DNA from 2 places in the Marinobacter nanhaiticus D15-8W genome. Region 2 is predicted to be linked to the other one. Evidence: predicted binding sites of a transcription regulator. Region 2 holds the regulator's gene; the other holds the start of a gene.
What was found. The regulator FliA, encoded in region 2, starts transcription of late flagellar genes. The targets are predictions, from matches to a motif close to CTAAAGTTTNNNNNNNNNNNGCCGNTAA.

Region 1 (4,320 bases), 1.1 Mb from region 2:
GTCCTTGTTACCCACGCCTTCAGGACCCATGAACTGGGCGTCGAGACCCGCCTGGTCGGCCTGGCGCAGGATCAGACCCAGCTCCGGGTGGTAGCCGCCGTAGTAGACGAAGTCCACGTTGGCCTGCTTCAGCTTGGTCACCAGGGAAGAGAAGTCTTTCTGACCGGCGGTGATACCTTCGTACATCACCACGTTGATGTCTTTGTCTTCCAAAGTGGACTTAACGGCGCTGGCGATACCTTCACCGTACTGCTGCTTGTCGTGAATGACGGCGACGCGCTCGGGCTTCTGGCTGGCAATGTAGTTGCCGGCGACCGGCCCCTGCATGCTATCCAGGCCGATGGTGCGGAAGACCAGCTCATAGCCGCGTTCGGTGATAGCCGGGCTGGTGGAGGCTGGAGTCACCATCAGGATGCCTTCGTCCTCGTAGATATCGGATGCCGGCTGGGTGGAGCTGGAGCACAGGTGACCAACGACGAAGCGAACGCCCTCGTTGACCATATTGTTGGCGACAGTGACGGCCTGCTTCGGATCACAGACGTCGTCCTGCTCGACAGCGACCAGCTGCTCGCCCATGACGCCGCCGTTTTCGTTGATCTGTTCGATCGCCATGCGGGCACCGGAGAACTGCATGTCACCGTACTGGGCCACGGCGCCGGTCATCGGACCGGCGATACCGATCTTGATTTCGGCGTTCGCGGCACCTGCCGCCATAACCGCCAGGGAAGCGCCGACCCCGACAACAAGCTTGTTCAGTTTGGTTTTCATTTTGGTGTGTCCTGCCTTGAATATCTCTGAGAACTTTCTTGGTGTTTTTTGCAGTCACGAGGGGCGACCCTTGCGTGACGATGCAACAAACAAACACCACCCGTTCTTCGTTGTCAAGAAACGACTCAAGAAGATGCGGCTGAAACGTCCAGCATCCTCTCAAGTCGCGATGTTCGAGAAACAGGCAGGGTTCGTGCCAGTATCAGGTTGATGGCGGTGTGAGGTCGACGTCGTCAATCTCGTCAGGGCTGACCAGTTGCTTGAACTGCTCGAAATCCCGCAGGCGGTCGAAGCTTGGATCCACTGACGCGTCGTCGCGGTAGGCTTCGGACATCTCGATGGCGCTGGCGAGAGACTTGATAGCGTCTTCCCAGCGGCCGATCTCGGCATAGGCGCAAGCCAGTTGGTAATGCGCGTGACCGTTGTCCGGCGCCAACTTGAGAGCGCGCAGGCATAGGCTGATGGCCCACAGCGGTTCGTTCAGTTCCAGTACGGCATCGGCCTTGTAGCTCAACGCTTCCACGTCATCCGGACGCAGGTCGAGGATCTGGTCGTAGACGGAAATCTTGTTCTGTTGGGATGTTTCCTGACTGGCCTTGAGCCAGAGGGAGTGCACTTCATTGGTGCGCTCGATCTCTTCCTGGTTCCGGTTGATGATGTCAGATTTCTGCTGCAGTTGCTCCTCGATGAACTTGAGGCGCTTTTCGTATTCCACCACCAGTTCATTCACGCGTTTCTCGGCCACACTGTGCAACTGGTTGCGCATATCGCGGATGGAGTTCCAGCCAATCACGACCAGGATCGAGGTGGCGCCCGCAATCAGGTAGAAGAAGTAGGTCACCGTGTCGGTGGCGTAGGACATGGTCTTGTCCGCCACCGTGAGCTCCTTGTCTACCACCTTTTCGATGAGTTCGGCGCGAGTGTTCTGCATTTCACTGCGCAGGCTCTTGACCTCGTCCAGCAGGTAGCGTTCGACGAATGGGTTGTAAAGCGGTTCGTCCAGGCTCTCCACCCGTTCGCGTACATCTTCGGCATCGGCGCCATCTGGCGCTGCAGCTTCCGGGCCCTCAACCACCGTTTGGGCGTTGGCCAGGGGTAGAGCGGCGAGCGTCAATAGCAGGGCGGTTACGCTGGCTCGGATGGCCTGGCCAGGTTTAATCACTGTGAGAGATGGGCAGATTTGGGGGAACCATCCTCTGAATGTCGTCATGGCAATCCTGCGGTTGTCTTAAAGCACAAACGTGTTTGGGCGCATGAATGTATTTTGAAGCATAAACGTTCAATGGGGCGCCAGCGCAGTCCTTTGAAGGCGCGTTGGGCGCAAGACTCCAGCATAGTGCCTCAGCCGACGGTATGAGGCAAAGGCCTGTTAAAGCTTCTGATTAGACTTTAAGCGAATAAATAGTTAGAGTTATAAATAATGTTTCGTGACCCCGCCTGCATACCCGGGGCGATCTGCGCTGAAGTATAGTGCTGAAAAGACTGGCAACCTCCATGCCGGCCTTTCCCCAAGCGTCTTACGGGTCAAACAGGGTAGTAATATTTGACGAGAAAGTTTTGTACTCAAAAAAGATGGGGCTTTATAATCGCGAACTTGCCGATCCGGCAGAGTGGAATACAGTCATGAATAATTATGAGCAGGTGCTTGTCGCTCTCAGGCGTGTCATTCGCGCGACTGATCTTCATTCGAAGCGACTCAGTAAAAATGCCGGACTTACGGCGCCGCAATTGTTGATCATGCGCACCATTCGCGACCTGGGCCAAGTCACGATCGGCACCATTGCCGACAAGGTGAGCTTGAGTCAGGCGACGGTGACCACGATCCTTGACCGCCTTGAGCATCGCAAGCTGGTTTATCGAGTACGCAGTACCTCGGACAAGCGCAAGGTTCACGCCCACCTTACCGAAGAAGGTGCCGACCTCCTGGCGTCGGCCCCGCAGCCGCTGCAGGAAGAGTTCATCCAGAAGTTCCAGAACCTTCATGAGTGGGAGCAGAGCATGATCGTCGCCGCGCTGCAGCGGGTTGCGAACATGATGGATGCCGACGAAATCGACGCCTCGCCGCTGCTCGATGTCGGGCCCGTCAACCGTGAGGACGGCTGGAAGGCCCAGAAGAAACGTCAGTCAGGTTGATCCTTCCTCCGACATTAGTCGATTAGCAATCCTACTAATTTCGCACTTTCCCTATATTGCCGGCCCGGTTTTTCGTGTCTATTGCGCGAAATCGCCTGGGCTGCGCGATCACAATCAACGCATTCCAGAGTCTATATTTTGTAGTAAAGGTTCGAAGGATTCGGCCGATACGACGACAAATAATTGATGAGCTGCTGCTATGCGTAAAAATCTCCCCGTCACCCAGCGCGAAGTCAGGATGGCAGATGGTGGTCGTCTGATCACCACTACCAACCTCAAGGGCGTTATCACCTATTGCAACGATGAGTTCGTGGCGATCAGTGGTTTTGACCGTGAGGAACTGATCGGCCAGGCCCATAACATCATTCGCCATCCGGATATGCCACCTTCGGTGTTCAAACATATGTGGGACACGCTAAAGGCTGGCAAAGCATGGATGGGCGTGGTCAAGAATCGCTGTAAGAACGGCGACCACTATTGGGTCAGCGCCTACGTCACGCCGGTACACGAGAACGGCCAGATGGTCGGTTACGAGTCGGTGCGTACCGCTCCGACCCGTGATCAGGTTGGTCGGGCGGAGAAGCTCTACAAACAGCTTAACGGCGGCAAGAGTAGCGTTGTCCAGCTGGCCAACCTGCGTAATGTATTCTTGGTTGCGCTGCCGCTGGCGCTGTCATTGATCGCTAGCGTTGCCGCCATCCTGTGGGCATCGCCAGCAGTGGCTATTGGCGTTGTCGTGGCTGGACATATCGTCGCTGGTCTGACGCTGCGAGGGATGATCGACGGCCAGATGAAGCAGTTGGTGAGTTTGCGGGACGATGCCTTCACCGATCCCTTGATCGCGATGACCTATACCGACCAGCGCGGGCGTTTCGGCCAGTTGGCTATGCTGCTGATTAGCGAGCAGGCACGCCTGCGCACTGCCCTGGCGCGTATCGAGGATCAGGCCCATATCCTGGCGGGCCATGCCAAGACCAGTCACGATGCCATCAGCGAAGGGGCGAGTTATATCGCCAAGCAGCGTGCCGAGACTGACCAGACCGCGTCGGCGATCAACGAAATGACAGCCTCGATCCATGAGGTGGCTGAAAACGTCGGGCGTAACGCCAAGGAAGCGGAAGCCGCCAACGATCATGCCGCCCAAGGTTCCAAGCTCTCCCGGGAAGCGCTGAAGTCGATCGAGACCCTGGTCGAGCGCGTGCACGAGGTCGGCAATGCCGTCGAGGCCCTGGGTCAGTCTACCGAGAGCATTGGCGAGGCCGCCAACCTGATCTCGGATATCGCCGACCAGACGAACCTGTTGGCATTGAATGCGGCGATCGAGGCCGCTCGTGCCGGTGAACAGGGACGCGGCTTTGCCGTGGTTGCGGATGAAGTGAGGTCGCTGGCAGCCCGGACCCGGGATTCCACCAGTCGTAT
Region 2 (4,320 bases):
GCCTCTACCAGAAAATCCTGGAGAATCTCTTCGTCAGCATCAAACGCCATACGGTGTCCTCAATCAAAAACCAAGGCTAGACAGGAGATCATCAACATCATCCTGGCCTGAGACGACATCTTCGCGCTCTTGAGCGCGCATCTGGGGCCCTTCACCTTTCTCGATACTCTCCTTGATCTCGCCCAGTTCGTGGACCGTTCCGGTGATCTGATCGACATGGCTGGCCATGACCACAAGGCTCAGCAGGTGTTCTTCAACTTCCTTGACCAACGTGGTCACCTTCTGGATAACCTGACCTGTCAGGTCCTGGAAATCCTGTGCCAGCAGGATTTCAGAGAGGTGCCCATAGAGCAGCTCCGCATCGTTGGCGGTATGTTCGAAAAAGTTATCGATCCGCTGGTAGAGTTCCCGGAACTCGCTCGGTCCGATTTCGCGGCGGCGCAGCTTGTGCCATTCCTCCCGTATTGCCTGGGCCTGCTCGCGCATGGCGTTGGCCTTGGGCATCGCCTCTTCCACCAGGTCCATGGTGCGATTGGCCGCATTACCGGTCATCTGCACGACATAGGTCAGGCGGTCCGAGGCGTCGGACATCTTAGACAGGGCTTCCTGCTGCTCTGCGTTCTGCGGATCGATCTGGAAATTACGGATCGCTTCGTGGAGGCTTCGGGTCAAACGACCCACTTCCCGGTAAAGGCTCTGGTCGCGAACCTCGTTGAGATCATTGATCAGGCGCATCGCCGACGCGTAGTCGCCGGCATCCACCATATTCTTGAGTTCCCCAGCCTGAAGCTGGAGTTTCTCGACGACTTCAGGGTCGAGCTTACCGGTGTTGTTCTTTGGATTGCCCATGATGGCGCTCTGATACTCAGGACTGGATACGTTCGAAGATTTTTTCGATCTTTTCCTTCAGGACAGCCGCCGTGAACGGCTTAACCACGTAACCGTTCACCCCGGCCTGGGCCGCGGCAACGATCTGGTCGCGCTTGGCTTCCGCAGTCACCATAAGCACCGGTAGATTCTTAAGACTGTCGTCGGCGCGAACGGCCTGTAACAGCTCGAATCCGGACATACCGGGCATGTTCCAGTCGGTCACCAGGAAATCGTACTTGCCGCTTTTCAGCATCGGCAACGCCGTGTTGCCATCATCCGCTTCGTCGGTATTGGTAAAGCCCAGGTCGCGAAGCAGATTCTTGATGATCCGCCGCATCGTGGAAAAGTCGTCCACGATCAGGATTTTCATGTTCTTGTCCAATTGGACCTCCACTCATTAATGCCGGGAATAGCAACGACTCTTGGCCCTGGCCACCCGCGTAGTGCGTCTATGGGAGCTGGCACCTCCCACCTCACGGATGCACTTCACCAGCCTGGCACTTTCGAAGCATTGCCTATTCTGTCCGCTGGGCGCGATCTGTAAAGCGCCCGTTACCAAAAACTACACTTTACGTATGAGCACGTTACGCGTGTGCGATCCGGTTACTCAGGCGGCCTGCCATCCGCTCAGCCGCGCTTTCAGGCGCAACGCCGCCTGGCTATGGATCTGGCTGACCCGACTCTCGCTCACGCCGATCACTGCACCGATCTCTTTCAGGTTGAGCTCTTCCTGGTAGTAGAGACTCAGTACCAGCTTCTCGCGCTCCGGCAAACTGGTGATCGCGTCCGCCAGGCTGCGCCGGAAACCTTCAGACGAAAGCGCTTCGAACGGTGCATCAGGAACAGCGTCTTCTTCGTTTATCGGCACCTCGCCGGATTCATTTAGCTCATCGAGACTAAAAAGTCGGCCACCGTTAGAATCTGCCAGGCAGGCGTGGTATTCGGAAAGGGACATGTCTAGCTCGTCAGCCACCTCGGCGTCGATGGCCTCGCGCCCGGTCCGGTCTTCTACAGCCTTGATGGCCTGGGCGATACGACGGGAATTACGGTGAACCGAACGCGGTACCCAGTCGCCCTTGCGGATCTCATCCAAGATGGCGCCCCGAATACGGATACCGGCGTAGGTTTCGAACGATGCGCCCTTGGACGCCTCGTATTTCTGCGCAGCTTCCAGCAGCCCGATCATGCCGGCCTGCATGAGATCTTCCAGCTGCACAGAGGCAGGTAAACGCGCCAGGAGATGCAGCGCGATTTTCTTAACCAGCGGCGCATGCTGCTCGACAAGGTCATGGGCCTTGCGTTCGCTGGTTTGGTGATAGATTCCCAGGCCTTTTGCCAACTTCATGAATCCGGATTGCCCAAATCAGGGAGCCTTTGGTTCTATCGGAGACTCCAGAGAATAAATGACCGTCAAATCCGTCAGTCGGTTACGCCTCAGGCTTCCACCAGACGCTCGACGAAGAATTCAAGGTGACCGCGGGGCGATGACGGCAACGGCCAGTTGTCGACCTTCTGCGCCAAGGCCTTGATCGCTAGCGACGCTTTGGCCCGCGGATAGGCATCGAGCACGGCACGCTGCCGCTGTACCGCTTTCTTGACGGCTTCGTCGTAAGGAACCATGCCCACATATTGTAGCGCAACATCCAAGAAGCGCTCGGTTACGCGGGTTAACTTCCCGAAAAGATGCTTGCCTTCCTGCTCGTTGCGGACCTGGTTGGCCAGGATGCGAAAACGGTTGACGCCATAATCACGGTTCATCAGCTTGATGAGCGCGTAGCAATCGGTAATGGATGTGGGTTCGTCGCAGACTACCAGCAACAGTTCCTGCGAGGCCCGGAGAAAACTGACGACGCCCTCGGAAATCCCCGCCGCGGTGTCGACGATCAGTACGTCGATCTGATCGCCAAGCTCGCTGAAGGCATTGATCAGACCCGCATGCTCCATAGCGGTGAGCTGGGTCATGCGCTGGGTGCCGGAGGAGGCAGGCACGATTTTGATGCCGCCAGGACCATCCACCAGGACCTCCCGCAGCTCGCATTCGCCCGACAGCACGTCAGCCAGGTTGTGATGCGCAGTGATGCCCAGCAGTACGTCGATGTTGGCCAGTCCCAGATCGGCGTCCAGAACGACAACACGACGCCCCATTTGGGCCAGGGCGATTGCCAGGTTGACTGAGACGTTGCTCTTGCCAACGCCCCCCTTGCCGCCGGATACGGCAATTACCTGAACCGGGTGTGGTTTACTCATGCCGGATACGGTCTCTCGCGACGATATTGTTGATTGTTGACTGCCGGCCATGAGCCAGCCTTTCAAGGTCTCGATACGACACTGTCGAAGATTCCCTGATTCAGGCTCCTGCTGCAACCATAGCCGTCTCCCGAGCCTCACGCAGCCGCTCTACGCCCAGTCGCACCAGGGGCACTGACTGCGCCGGGTGAATATCTTCAGGGATGCGCTGGCCATCCGTGTAGTAGGCCACCCGAAGCCCCGTTTCCATGGCAAATCCCAGGACTTCGCCGAGGGTCAATGCCTCATCCAGCTTAGTCATGATACACCCGGCAGGCTTGGCCATCTTATAGCAATGCCATGTGGATTTCATAATGCGCGGCTGGCTGGTTGCCGCCAGCACCAGGTACGGCTTGATCGGATGATAGCTGGACGCCAGTTCCTCAAGCTGCTCCTGGTGCCCGCGGTCTGAATGGGTCAGGCCGGCAGTATCGACCAGAACCAAACGCTTGTCCGAGAGATCGTCAAGGATCTGGTCCAGGGTGTGGCTTTCGTCAACGACGCGTACCGGCACGTTAAGGATACGGCCAAACACGAACAGTTGTTCATGGGCAGCGACACGGTAGCGGTCGGTGGTCACCAGCGCCAGGGAATCTGCGCCGTGGCGCAACACATAACGCGCGGCCATCTTACCGATGGTTGTGGTCTTACCGGAGCCTGTCGGACCCACCAAGGCTACGATACCACCCTGCTCCACGATTTCCTGGTCCTGGGTACGCACACCGGCTGCCAGGGTTCGCAGTGACTTTTTCCAGCCTTCTTCGAGACGACCCGAGCCGGAACTTCGGGCCAGGGTCCCCGCCAGCTGACTGGACAGACCGAATTCTTCCAGGCGTTCCGTCAGTCGCTGATGGCTTGCGTCTACTTCCGGTGCAGAGGTCTTCACAACAGGCGCAGCATCGCCCTGGCGGCCATTAACCATATCCCGCAGGGAGTGGATCTCGGCACGCATGGCTTCCAACGCGGCGTGGGTCGGGTCCTGGCTCGGTGCCGCCGCAACGGTCGCCACCTTGGGTTCAGGCGCCGGCTGAGGTGAACGACGCTCGCGAATCTCACGAATACGCTGACGGGAACGACCGAGCTCTTCCTCCAGGCGACGGTGCTGGTCAGCCTGCATCTCAGCCAGGCGTGCGCCGTTGGTCGCCTCAACCGCCGCATTGCCCA

Region 1: the regulator FliA is predicted to act here: its motif matches at 3,045-3,072, upstream of RE428_RS19785 (methyl-accepting chemotaxis protein).

The regions. Positions count from the first base shown of each region.
Region 1 is NZ_AP028878.1:4,416,912-4,421,231, reverse strand. It holds gene RE428_RS19800 (branched-chain amino acid ABC transporter substrate-binding protein) at 1-768, opposite strand, end outside; gene RE428_RS19795 (tetratricopeptide repeat protein) at 971-1,978, opposite strand; gene RE428_RS19790 (MarR family winged helix-turn-helix transcriptional regulator) at 2,392-2,901, shown strand; gene RE428_RS19785 (methyl-accepting chemotaxis protein) at 3,101-4,320, shown strand, end outside.
Region 2 is NZ_AP028878.1:3,311,702-3,316,021, forward strand. It holds gene RE428_RS14680 (chemotaxis protein CheA) at 1-50, opposite strand, end outside; gene RE428_RS14685 (protein phosphatase CheZ) at 64-849, opposite strand; gene cheY (chemotaxis response regulator CheY) at 866-1,252, opposite strand; gene RE428_RS14695 (RNA polymerase sigma factor FliA) at 1,478-2,215, opposite strand; gene RE428_RS14700 (MinD/ParA family protein) at 2,305-3,117, opposite strand; gene flhF (flagellar biosynthesis GTPase FlhF) at 3,218-4,320, opposite strand, start outside.